DNA from 3 places in the Micromonospora sp. NPDC000121 genome. Region 2 is predicted to be linked to each of the others. Evidence: riboswitches for the same ligand, from Rfam matches in the RefSeq annotation. Region 2 holds a riboswitch; each other region holds the start of a gene.

Region 1 (4,219 bases), 320 kb from region 2:
GTCGGGGCGACGTCGGTCGGGCCGGCCGGTGGGGAGGTGCTCTCCGGGCTGGTGGTGGCGGTGCACGCGGCCGTGCCGCTCAGCCGGCTCCGGCACATGATCTACGCGTACCCGACGTTCCACCGGGCGATCGAGGACGCGCTGCGCAACCTCCGCTAGACGGCCGCGCCGTGCCGGCCGGCGCCGGCCGCGAACCGGGCCGCCCCGGCCGCCGCGTCGACGGCGAGCGAGTCCATCCCGTACGCCAGCTCGGTCGCCAGCGCCGCCGGCTCCGGCTGGCCGGCGCCGGCCAGCACGGCGGCCCGGTCGTTGCGCAGGCAGGTCTGCGGGTGCCGGGCGATCTCCGCCGCCAGCCGCTCCGCCGCCGCCCGGGACTCACCCGGCGCGACGAGGCGGTTCACCAGCCCCATCGCGTACGCCTCCTCGGCCCGCACCGGTCGGCCGGTGAGGATCAGGTCCATCGCCCGGCTCTCGCCGATCAGCCGGGGCAGCCGGACCGTCCCGCCGTCGATCAGCGGCACCCCCCAGCGCCGGCAGAACACCCCGAGCACCGCGTCGGACTCGGCGACCCGCAGGTCGCACCAGAGCGCCAGCTCCAGCCCGCCCGCCACCGCGTGACCGGAGATCGCGGCGATCACCGGCTTGCCGAGCGTCATCCGGGTCGGGCCCATCGGGCCGTCCCCCTCCGGCTCCACCCGGTTGCCGCTCGGGGTGCCGATGGCCTTCAGGTCGGCCCCGGCGCAGAACGTGCCGCCGGCGCCCCAGAGCACGGCCACCGCCGCGTCGGAGTCGGCCTCGAAGGCGCGGAACGCGTCGGCCAGCGCCCGGGCCGTCGGGCCGTCGACCGCGTTGCGGGCCGCCGGCCGGTCCAGGATCACCGTGGTCACCGGCCCGGCGCGTTCGACGCGTACGCCCATCGGGACAGCATGCCCCGGTGGTGCCGGCGGCGCCAGGGGTGTCGGTGTCAGCGCGTGGTCGCGGCGCGGGGGCGGACCAGGGTCGCGCCCAGCGCGGCGCCGACCACGCACGCCACCCCGACCGCCTGCGGCCAGGCCAGCAGCTCGCCCAGCAGGACCAGCCCGACCAGCGCCCCGATCGCCGGCTCCAGGCTGAGCAGGATCGCGAAGACCCGGGCCGGCATCCGGCGCAGCGCGGCCAACTCGGCCGAGTACGGCAGCACCGACGACAGCAGCGCCACCGCGACGCCCAGCGCGAGGGTCCACGGGTCGAGCAGCGCGGTGCCGCTGCCGGCGACCCCGAACGGCAGTACGGCCAGCGCGGCGACCGCCATCCCCAGCGCGAGGCCCCGGCTGCCCGGCACCCGGGCGCTGACCGCCTTGCCGAGCAGCACGTACCCGGCCCAGCCGACCGCGATGGCGACGCACAGCAGCAGCCCCACCCGGTCCACCCCGGTCCCGCCGAGCCCGCTGATCAGCAGCACCCCGCCGCCCGCCAGGACCGCCCACACCACGTCGGCGGGCCGGCGGCTGCCGGCGAGCGACACCAGCAGCGGCCCCGCGAAACCGATGGTGACCGCCACGCCGAGCGGCACCCGGTGCAGCGCCGCGTAGAAGGCGAGGTTCATCAGCGCCAGGGTGAGCCCGAACGCCCCGACCAGGCCGGCGGCGCGCCAGCCCAGCCGCAGCCCGGGCCGGGCCACCAGCAGCAGGATCAGCGCGGCGAAGCCGAGCCGCAGCGTGGTCGTACCGCCGGGGCTGGTGCTGCCGAAGAGCTGCTTCGCGACGGCCGCCCCGACCTGGGTGGAGAGCATGCCCAGCAGCATCAGCAGCGGTGGCGGCACGGCCCGGGGCTGGCCGAGGGCGACGGTCAGCCGGGCCGCCGGGTGGCCGGCCGGCAGCGGGCGGGAGGCGAGTGTGTACACCCGAACCACAGTGGTCGGGAGCGGCGCGGCCCGCGACCGGATTTCCACGGCGCGGTGGCCGTCGTGGGGGGCGTCGCCCGACCGGCGCGGGGCCCGGGCGGCGGGCGGTGTGGTGGGGTCCGCGCGGCGGTCTGGGCGGCGGGTCCGGGCGGGGTCCGCGCGGCGGGTCTGCGTGGTGGGCCGGGGCGGTGGGTCCCGGCGGCGGGGGGCTAGCATGCCGGGCGGCACGATCATGTGAGGTGCCCCGCGCGAGCGGGGAGAATCGGGAAGCCGGTGCGAATCCGGCACGGGCCCGCCGCGGTGACCGGGGAGCCACCGTCCACGCGCGAGCGCGCAGCCACTGGCCCGCACGGGCCGGGAAGGCGGACGGCCAGGCGTCGATCCGGGAGTCCGAAGACCGGCCTCGCGTCAGGTGCCCACGCCCGGAGCGTGGGCCGAGCGCAGCGGGAGCCTGCCTTGGATCTCTACGACGTCATCCACCGCCGCCGGGACGTCCGCGGCCAGTTCACCGGGGCGCCGGTGCCCGAGGAGACGCTGCACCGCGTGCTGGCGGCGGCGCACGCCGCGCCGAGCGTCGGCTACTCGCAGCCCTGGGACTTCGTCGTCGTCCGCGACCCGGAGCTGCGGCGCCGGTTCCACGAGCACGTCCAGACCGAGCGGGACACCTTCGCCGCCACCCTGGACGGGGAGGCGGCCGAGCGGTTCGCCCGCATCAAGATCGACGGGGTGCTGGAGTCCACCCTGTCCGTGGTGGTCACCTACGACCCGGCGCGCGGCGGCCCCGCCGTGCTCGGGCGGCACGCCATCGCCGACACCGGGCTCTACTCGGCCTGCCTCGCCATCCAGAACCTCTGGCTGGCCGCCACCGCCGAGGGGCTCGGCGTCGGGTGGGTGTCGTTCTACCGGGAGCCCTGGCTGGCCGACCTGCTCGGCATCCCCGACGGCGTACGGCCGGTGGCGTGGCTCTGCCTCGGGCCGGTCACCCACTTCGAGGCCGTGCCCGACCTGGCCCGGCACGGCTGGCGGCAGAAGCGCCCGCTGGCCGAGGCGATCCACCACGACCGCTGGACGTCGCCGGGCCGCTGACCGTCGCGCGGAGAGGGACGGGGGCTGCCGCCTCGGCGTGGCGACTGGTTCCGGCGGGCCTGCGAGCGTCGACGGGGCGCGCACCGGGAAGGTCGCGGCCTACGCCACCGGCCTCTCGCGCGCCCGGTTCCGGGCCGGCAGGGGCCTCGTCACGCACCGCGGCGGATCCGTCACCGGAGACCGGTTTGCGGCCGCTCCTGCCGGGAAGTCGGTACGGGTGCGAGCACTGATGACGAAGATCGAGCAGACCGCCGCGCTGGACCGGATCGGCGACCGGTTGCAGCGGGCCGTCCAGGCCACCCTCCGCCCAAGGCGCGTCCGCGACCTGCTGCACGGCGTCTGGCTGGGGCACCCGCTGCACCCCGCGATGGTGCAGGTGCCGGTCGGCGCGTGGATCAGCACGGCAGTGCTGGACCTGATGCCGGGGCAGCGCCGGGCCGCCACGACGCTGTGCGCGGTGGGCACCGCCAGCGCCCTGCCGGCCGCCGTCGCCGGGCTCAACGACTGGGCGGCCCTCGCCCGCGACCAGCGCCGGATCGGCCTGGTGCACGCCGCCTCCAACAGCGTCGGCCTGGCGTTCTACGCGGGCTCCGTGGCCGCGCGGATGACCGGCCGGCACAACCTCGGCCGTACGCTCGGCTTCCTCGGGCTCAGCGCCGCGAGCATGGGGGCCTACATCGGCGGGCACCTGGCGTACAAGCAGGGCGCGCAGGTCAACCAGAGCATCTCCGAGATGCACCGGATGAGCGACGGCTGGCACTCGATCGCGGACATGTCCGCCCTGCCGCAGCGGAAGCTGATCACGCGGGAGGTCGACGACGTCTCGGTGATCCTCTACCGGCACGGCGACGAGGTCACCGTCATGCTGGAGCGCTGCCCGCACCAGAGCGGCCCGCTCGGCAAGGGCGAGGTGCAGGAGATCGGCGGGCACGCGTGCGTGGTCTGCCCGTGGCACGGCAGCACGTTCCGGCTCAACGGCGGCGAGGTCGTGCACGGCCCGTCCGCCAACGACCAGCAGGTCCTGCCCACCCGCATCGTCAACGGCATGCTCGAGACCCGCCTCCCCTGACCCACCCACCTGCGCGCTGGCTCGGCTCGGCCCCCCCCGGCGGGCCACCCTCACCCGCACGGGCCCGGCCGCCCCGGCCCTGCCCGTGCGGGCCACGCCCAGACGGGCCCACGCCGGCCCTGCCTGCGTTGATCAAGGCGGCGATCACCGACCTGCCCGCCGACCACCTGGTTTGCGTCCAG
Region 2 (4,219 bases):
GCACCGAGCGCCACCTCGCCCGCGCCGTACGCGGCCGCGCGGTCGGGCTGGTGCCGCAGAGCCCCGCCACCGCGCTGACCCCCGTACGCACCGGCCGGCGGTTGCTGGAGGAGACCCTGCGCGCCCACGGGCACACCCGCCGCGACGCGCCCGCGGCGGCCGAGCGGGTCGCCGCCGACGTCGGGCTCGACCCCGCCGACCTCGACCGCTACCCCCACGAGCTGTCCGGCGGTATGGCGCAGCGCCTGGCCACCGCCCTCGCGCTCGCCCCCGACCCGCCGCTGCTGCTCGCCGACGAACCCACCACGGGCCTCGACCGGCCCCTGGTCGACCACACCCTCGACCTGCTGCGCCGCCGCTGCGACGCCGGGAACGCCGTCCTGCTCATCACCCACGACCTGGCCGCCGCCCGCCGCGTCGCCGACACCGTCGCCGTCATGTACGCCAGCCGCGTCGTCGAGCGTCGGCCCACCGAGGCGCTGTTCACCGCGCCCGCCCACCCCTACACCGCCGGCCTGCTCGACGCCCTGCCCGAGCGGGCGTTCCGCCCCGTGCCCGGCCACCCACCGATTCTCACCGACCTGCCCGACGGCTGCGCCTTCGCCCCGCGCTGCGACCGCGCCACCGACACCTGCCGCACGGCGCCCACCGTGATCGGGGAGGGCTCCGGCCAGGTCGCCTGCCACCACCCGCTGTCCGTCGGAGCGCCGGAATGACCACGACCACGACCACCGGTCACAGCCCCGGACCGGCCGCCGCCACCGCCGCCGCCCTCGCCGCCCACCAGGTCACCGTCGCCTACGGCCGGCAGCGCGTCCTCGACCGCGTCGACCTGCACGTCGCCCCCGGCGAGACGGTCGGGCTGCGCGGGCCCTCGGGCAGCGGCAAGTCCACCCTGGCCCGGGTCCTGGCCCTGCTGCACGCCCCCGACGCCGGGCACGTCACCCTCGACGGCCACCGGGTCGCCGGCGTCCGCCACCGGCTGCCGGCCGCCGTCCGCACCCGCGTCGCGATCCTGTTCCAGAGCCCACGCGCCGCCACCGACCCGCGGCTCAGCCTGGCGGACATCGTCGCCGAGCCGCTCCGCGCGACCGGCGTACCGGCCGAGCAGGCCGCGGCCCGCGCGGCCGAACTGGCCGATCTCACCGGCCTCACCCCGGACCTGCTCGCCCGCCGCCCGCACGCGGTCAGCGACGGGCAGTTGCAACGGGCCTGCCTCGCCCGGGCGCTCGTGCACCGGCCGGCCTACCTGCTCTGCGACGAGGCCACCGCCATGCTCGACGCCTCCACCCAGGCCCACCTCGCCGCCGTCATCACCGACTACCAGCGCCAGCACGGCGCCGGGGTCCTGCTGATCACCCACGACCCGGCCCTGATGGCCCGCTGGGCGACCCGGGTCGTCGACCTCCCGCCCCCGCCGGGGGCGTGAACCGCCGCGCGCCGCGCCGTCCACAGTGGTGACGAAGGCCGATCGATGGCGTTCGTCACCGTGGCATTCGGGGCCGGGCGCAGGCTAGTGTGACGCTGCCGTGGTGTTCGGGAAGCCGGTGGAAGACCGGTGCGGCCCTCGCCACTGTGATCGGGAAGTTCGCGGCCCTCGTCGTCAGAGGTCACTGGGCGTTTCGCACGCCTGGGAAGGCCGGCCACGGACGCACCTCCCGTCAGCCAGGAGACCGGCCACGGCACTGCGATGACCCGTCCACGAGGTGCTGGAAGGCGATCCCGATGCGCGTGCGCGCTGTGCGGTCCACCCTGTCCCGACATGTCACCCACCACCCGCCCGCGTCGTGACCCGGCACCTGCCGCCCGGCACGACCGGGACCAAGGAGTCGGACATGACCGCCGCACCGGGCTGTCTGGTCACCGTGTGCCGCGACTGCTGCTGCGGCAGCACCCGCAAACACCCCACCGTCGACCACGACGCGCAGCTACGGCGACTGCGGGCCGCGCTGCCGGCGCCGCACCGGATACGAATCAGCGACTGCCTCGATCTCTGCGCGCAGTCCAACCTGGTCGTCGTCCACCCCGCGCCCGCGGCGCGGCGCGCCGGTGCGCGGCCGGTCTGGTTCGGCCTGGTCCTGCACGACTCGGTGGTCGACGACATCGCCGCCTGGGTGCGCGCCGGTGGGCCGGGCGTCGCGCCGTTGCCCGCCGTCCTGGAGCTGTCGGTGGTCACCCCGGCGCTCCCCACCGGCCGGTGAGGCTCACGTCCACTGCAACCGCGTCGACCGTGGCGCCGGCCTCGGTCAACTTCAAGGGCGGCCGCGACGCGCTGCTGTCATCGATGGCGCGGCCGGACTGCTGCCCAGGAACGACAACCTGCCCCCGCCGACGAGTCATGGTGGCTGGACTACCGCCAGCGAGTGGAGCAGGCTGCCCTCGACGCCAGCAAACGCAGCAACTACGCCAGGATGGGTGGCGTACCGGTCCTCCGTGATCGGCGCTGTCGGCCCTGGCCCCGGTCCGATCTGCCCGACCTGTCGGTCGGCACCAGGTGGGTTGTCGGCGGCTGGACTCGCCTACCGGCCGGTGGCTACCCCCAGTTCCGGGCAGCGAGGGCGTAGGGGCCGAACCTGCCCCAGGCGACCAACGCCGCCAACGCGAGCACCACCAGGTTGCCGATGCTGTGGGGGTGTTCTCCCCGGCCGATGTGCACGATCCCGCCGCCGAGCATGACAACGGCGAGACCGGTGGCGGCGATCGGAGTGAGCACAGGCGCGATCAAGGTGAGGGCGGGAAGGATCAGCCCGACCGCGCCGAGCACCTCCAGGACGCCGATCACCTTCACCATTCCGGAAGAGAAGTCGACCACCCACGGCATCAACGGGACGAGCGAGTTTTTGGCCATGACGACCTTCATGCCGCCCGCCCCGGCGAACAGGACGGCGAGGAGGCCCTGGGCGACCCAGAGAACGATCTTCAACGTAACTCTCCACAAAACGAAGGGAATCCTGCGGTTAAGCGGTGCGCCAACCGTACCAGAAACGCAGGGCACCCTTCACTACGTAGGATTGGGTCATGAGATCGGGTAAGGGGCTGCGGAGGGACGCCGAACTCAACCGGGGACGCGTCGTGGCGGCAGCCCGTGCGGTGTTCGGCGAGCGCGGGCTGGAGGCACCGCTCGAGGATGTGGCCCGGCGGGCCGAGGTCAACATCGCCACCCTCTACCGGCACTTCCCGAAGCGGGAGTCACTGATTGAGGCGGTACTGACCGATCGGCTGAACGAGCTGGCCGACCTCGCCGAGCAGGCCGTTCGGGCACCCGACCCCGGGGCCGCCTTCCGCGACTTCGTCGAGCGGGTGTGTGCGATGCAGGCCGCCGACCGAGCGGTGACCGAAGGCTTCACCGCCTGTTTCCCCAACTCGCCCGGCATGGAGGAACCCCGGTCCCGGGCGCTGGGCGCACTGGATGCCCTGATCCGGCGCGCCCAGCAGGAGGGCCAGCTGCGCTCCGACGTGACGGGGGCCGACGTCATGCTGTTCCTGATGGCCAACGCCGGCGTGCTGCGCTCCACCCGGCAGTCGGCGCCGGGGGCGTGGCGGCGCCTGGTGGCGCGACTGCTCGACGCCTGCCATCCGGAGGGCTTCGCATCCGCACTGCCCCCCGTCCCCACTTCCGAGGAGCTGCACGCGGCCATGGTCGCCACCCGCCCCGGCCGCTGACCAGCCAACGGTCGGATAGCGAACTTGCATGCTGGCACTGCCCGGGACCCGAGCGACGTACAGCGGGCGTACGAGGCGATGGCCAATGTGTGGTCGGGCGTACGGCTACCAAGACGCCCCGATCGAGGTGCTGCGGCTGCTGGTGCGAGTAGGTTGAGGCGGGCAACTCGGCAGGACGCGCCCTAGTCCTGGAGATCGGCGCCGAGATACCTGACCACCGCCGCCACCCGTCGGTGAGTGTCCGGGGTGTTGTCCAGACCCAGCTTGTGGAAGATCGCGTTGACGTTCTTCTCGACGGCCGACACCGACAGGTGCAGCGAGCGGGCGATGCCCACGTTGGACCTGCCCAGCGCCATCTCGCCGAGGACCTCCCGTTCGCGGGGGGTGAGCCCGGCAGGTTCGGCACGGCTGCGACTGACCCGGCGGGCGATGAGACCGTCGACCACCTTCGGGTCGATCACGGAGCCGCCGGCGACGACCGCCCTGATCGCCGCCACCAGGTCGTCCAGGTTCCCGATCCGGTCCTTCAACAGGTAGGCGAGCCCTTCGGTGCCGT
Region 3 (4,219 bases), on a different contig from region 2:
GACGATGAACGGGTAGACCAGCGGCAGGTCGCCGAGGACGGCGTCCGGGGCGCAGTCGGCGGCCAGGCCGAGGCCCTTGCCGGGCAGCCACTCGAGGGTGCCGTGCTTGCCCAGGTGCACCACCGCGTCGGCGCCGAAGCCTCCGTCGGCCGCCGGCGCGGCCAGCCAGCGGTACGCGGCCAGGTAGTGGTGGCTCGGCGGCAGATCCGGGTCGTGGTAGATGGCGATCGGATTCTCCCCGAAGCCGCGCGGCGGCTGGATCAGCAGCACCACGTTGCCGAAGCGCAGCCCGGCCAGCACGATGTCGCCACCGTCGGTGTAGAGCCCGCCGGGCGGCTCCCCCCAGTGGGCGAGCATCCGCTCCCGCAGCTCCGCCGGCGCCTCGTCGAACCAGCGCCGGTACGTCTCCCCCGGCACCCGCGCCTCGGCGGCGGCGAGCTGCTCCGGGGTGAGCCACTCGACGTCGTGTCCCCCGGCGGCGATGAGGGCGTGGATGAGCGCGTCGCCGTCGTCGGGCACCGGGGCGTCGCCGAGGTGGTAGCCGGCCTCGGCGAGGGCGGCGAGCAGCCGGACCGCCGAGGCCGGGGTGTCCAGGCCGACGGCGTTGCCCACCCGGGAGTGCTTCGTCGGGTAGGAGCTGAGCACGACCGCGAGCCGCTTGTCGGCGTTGGGCACGTGCCGCAGCCGGGCGTGGCGCACGGCGATGCCGGCCACCCGGGCGGCCCGCTCCGGGTCGGCGACGTAGCTGGAGAGCCCGTCGGCGTCGATCCGCTTGAACGAGAACGGCACGGTGACGATCCGGCCGTCGAACTCGGGGACGGCCACCTGCATCGCGGCGTCCAGGGGGGACAGTCCCGCGTCGCTGCCGGCCCACTGCTCGCGGGTGCTGGTGAGGCAGAGCGCCTGGATCACCGGCACGTCGAGGGCGGCGAGCGCGCCCACGTCCCAGGCGTCCTCGTCGCCCCCGCCGGAGGCGTCGGCGGCGACCGTGCCGCCGGCGGCGAGCACGGTGACCAGCAGGGCGTCGCAGCGGCCGAAGAGCCCGAGCGGCCCCGCGCCGGCGGTGAGGCCGCGCAGCGAACCGCAGAAGATCGGCAGCGGGTTGCCGCCGGCCGCGTCGACGGCGTCGGCGAGGGCGTCGACGAAGCCGGTGTTGCCGGCGAGGGCGTGCGCCCGGTAGAAGACGATCCCGATGGTCGGCCGGTCGGGTCGCGCGGGACGGTCGCCGTGGACGCCGTACGTCGGGGTGGGCGCGGGCGGGGCGAACCCCTCTCCGGTGAGCAGCACCGTGTCGGAGAGGAACCGGGCGAGCTGGGCGAGGTTCTCCGGGCCGCCCTCCACCAGGTAGGCGAGCGCCTGGGTGGCCACCCCGGCGGGGACGGTGGAGGCCGCCATCAGCTCCGCGTCCGGCAGGGCCTCGCCGCTGAGCACGACCGTGGGCACGCCGGAGGCGAGGACCGCGGCGAGCCCGTCCGGCCACGCCTGCCGGCCGCCGAGCAGGCGTACGACCGCGAGGTCCGCGCCGTCGAGCAGCGCCGGCACGGCGTCGGCGGCGAGCCGGGCGGGGTTGGCGAGCCGGTAGTCGGCGCCGCTGGCGCGGGCGGCCAGCAGGTCGGTGTCGGCGGTGGAGAGCAGCAGGATGCGCACGGACAGCTCCGGAGAGTGACGCCCGGGCCGGCGCGGAGGCGACCGGGGCGAGGCGAGGGATGGACGCGGTTCAGCGGTTCCGGCGGGCCGGGAAACGGCTCACCGGCGGGCCGGCGGGGTCGGGCGGCGCGGTGCGGGCGTCAGGGACGGGCGACGCGTCCGACCGCTGCGGGGCGGCCGGGGGCCGGCACACCACGGCCGGCCGGACGCGCGGCGCGACGGCCGGACGGGGCTGCGGACATGCGGCTGCTCGCCGGCGCGCTGTCGCGCCTGGGCACGATGCGACGATGATCGTCGATGGCGGAGACGCGGTGCGTCATCGGGTCCTCCTCGGGTGTCCACGCCCTGGGGTCACTCCGACGGCCGAAGTATCCTGGCTCCCGGATCGACGCTCACCCCCGGCCTTCCAACCGCGCACGCACGGTCGTGACTCACGAGGGGGGATCGCTCCCCGGTGACAGTGGCGGGACCGCGCCGGAATCGCACCGGCTTCCTTCACTGCCGTCAGGCCGCGAATGCTGCCACACCCCCGGTCCCCCGGTCAACGCCACCGGATCGGACGCTCGGCCCCGCTGGGGCGGCGCAGCGCTCGCGACGGTCGACGCCAGCTCACCGGTCGGCGAGCCCGGATTCGTAGCCCGCGATCACCAGTTGGGCCCGGTCGCGGACGGCCAGCTTCGTCAGCAACCGGCCGATGTGCGTCTTGACGGTGCCCCGACTGAGGTGCAGGTGCTGCTCGATCTCGGTGTTGGACATCCCACGGGTGATCAACGTCAACACCTCCCGCTCCCGCGGCGTCACCCCGTCGAGCCTGCCCGGCACCCGCCGCGCCGCCGGCAGGCGGGTGAACTCGGCGATGAGCCGACGGGTGACGCTGGGGGCCAGCAGCGCCTCGCCCGCGGCGACCACCCTGATCGCGTCGAGCAGCCGTGCGGGCGACGTGTCCTTGAGCAGGAAGCCGCTCGCCCCGGCGCGCAGCGCCCGGTACACGTAGTCGTCGAGGTCGAACGTGGTGAGCACGAGCACCCGGGGCGCGTCCCGGCCGGCGGTGACCTGCGCGGTGGCGGCGATACCGTCCATCTCGGGCATCCGGACGTCCATCAGGACCACCTCGGGCGCGTGTGTCCTCGTGAGTTCGACGGCCGCGCGCCCGGTGCCCGCCTCGGCCACCACGGTCATTCCCGGGGTGGCGTCGACCAGCAGCCGGAGGGTGCCGCGCAGCAGCGCGTCGTCGTCGGCCAGGAGCACACGTACGGGCTCACCCATCGTCCGACACCGCCGGGGTGAACGGCAGCCGGGCGCGGACGGCGAAGCCGCCGCCAGGCTCGACGCCGGCCTCCAGGGTGCCGCCGTGCATCACGGCCCGCTCGTGCATCCCCCGCAGCCCGTGGCCGGGCGGCCCGACGGCACGCCCCCGCCCCGCGTCGTCGACCACGGCGACGGCCAGCGCCCCGGGCTCGACCGTGACGGTGAGCCGACAGCGGGTCGGGCCGGCGTGGCGCAGCACGTTGGTGAGCGCCTCCTGCACGATGCGGTACGCCGAGGCCTGCACGGCCGCGGGCACCCGAGTCAGGTCGGCCGCCCGATCGACGTCGACGGTGACACCGGCGGACCGGACGGTCTCGACCAGCCGGTCGAGTTCGGCGAAGCTCGGCGCGGTGTCGGCTGGGTCGCGCAGCGCGCCGAGCACGACCCGGATGTCGTCGAGCGCGCTCCGGCTGACCCGCTCGATCGTGCCCAGGGCGGCCCGGCCCTGCTCGGGATGGCTGCCCGCGAGATGGTTGGCGACGGCCGCCTTCATGGCGATCAGGCTGAGGCTGTGCCCGACCACGTCGTGGATGTCCCGGGCGATGCGCAACCGTTCCTCGGCCACCGCCTGGTCGGCGCGCGACGCGGCGAGTTGGGCGACGTGCCGTCGTCGGGCGCGTACCGCGCGGGCGAGCGCCCACGAAGCGGCGACGACGGTCGCGGCGTAGAGGAGGACCGGGACCGGCGTGGCGGCGAACGACTCCTCCCCCGCCCGGATCGGGACGATCGGCAGCCCGGGGACCGTGCCGCCCGCCAACCCCCCGGCCGTGAGGGCAGCCAGCGCCCCGACCAGCGCCCACCCGCCGCTCCGGGTCGAGGTGGACAGGGCGACCGGGTAGAGCGCGAACGCGACCGCGAACACCACCGCGTCGCCGGCGACCCCGACGGCGACCGCCACCGCCCCGGCCAGCACCACGACGGTGAGCACCGGCGCCGGCCAGCGCCGGCGGACGGCGAGCGGAGGCCCGAACAGCACCGCCAGGACCCCGGCGAGCGCCGGGGCGTCGGGCGTCCGGAACACCGTGAGGAACATCAGGGCGGCGCCCACCAGCGCGTCGATCGCCATCAACTGTCGCGGCCCGAGCCGCCCCGAGGTGACCACCGGGCAACGGTATCCACCGGCCGGCCGCCGGGGCGTCGGACCACGGGCCGATCCCGGGTTCGGACCACGATCCGATGTGCCGGCTCCCCGACCGGCCGAGACTCCGACCATGATCACGCGCCTTCTCGTCCTGGCCGGTTCGGTGGCGCTCGCCGCGTCGCC

Evidence for each region. A riboswitch is a leader RNA that binds a small molecule or an ion and turns the genes downstream of it on or off. The one in region 2 is predicted to bind cobalamin.
Region 1: linked by a shared signal. The riboswitch ahead of bluB (5,6-dimethylbenzimidazole synthase) and the one ahead of ACFY23_RS03640 (hypothetical protein) in region 2 are both predicted to bind cobalamin.
Region 3: linked by a shared signal. The riboswitch ahead of cobN (cobaltochelatase subunit CobN) and the one ahead of ACFY23_RS03640 (hypothetical protein) in region 2 are both predicted to bind cobalamin.

Annotation. Positions count from the first base shown of each region.
Region 1 is NZ_JBIAZP010000001.1:427,922-432,140, forward strand. Features, by position in the region: gene ACFY23_RS02075 (FAD-dependent oxidoreductase) at 1-159, shown strand, start outside; gene ACFY23_RS02080 (crotonase/enoyl-CoA hydratase family protein) at 156-917, opposite strand; gene ACFY23_RS02085 (EamA family transporter) at 965-1,882, opposite strand; cobalamin riboswitch at 2,103-2,303, shown strand; gene bluB (5,6-dimethylbenzimidazole synthase) at 2,339-2,968, shown strand; gene ACFY23_RS02095 (Rieske (2Fe-2S) protein) at 3,198-4,037, shown strand.
Region 2 is NZ_JBIAZP010000001.1:745,796-750,014, forward strand. Features, by position in the region: gene ACFY23_RS03630 (ABC transporter ATP-binding protein) at 1-716, shown strand, start outside; gene ACFY23_RS03635 (ATP-binding cassette domain-containing protein) at 713-1,429, shown strand; cobalamin riboswitch at 1,514-1,697, shown strand; gene ACFY23_RS03640 (hypothetical protein) at 1,836-2,201, shown strand; gene ACFY23_RS03645 (DoxX family protein) at 2,534-2,923, opposite strand; gene ACFY23_RS03650 (helix-turn-helix domain-containing protein) at 3,019-3,663, shown strand; gene ACFY23_RS03655 (response regulator transcription factor) at 3,846-4,219, opposite strand, start outside.
Region 3 is NZ_JBIAZP010000011.1:110,728-114,946, reverse strand. Features, by position in the region: gene cobN (cobaltochelatase subunit CobN) at 1-1,647, opposite strand, end outside; cobalamin riboswitch at 2,014-2,143, opposite strand; gene ACFY23_RS26215 (response regulator transcription factor) at 2,257-2,913, opposite strand; gene ACFY23_RS26210 (sensor histidine kinase) at 2,906-4,057, opposite strand; gene ACFY23_RS26205 (serine hydrolase domain-containing protein) at 4,167-4,219, shown strand, end outside.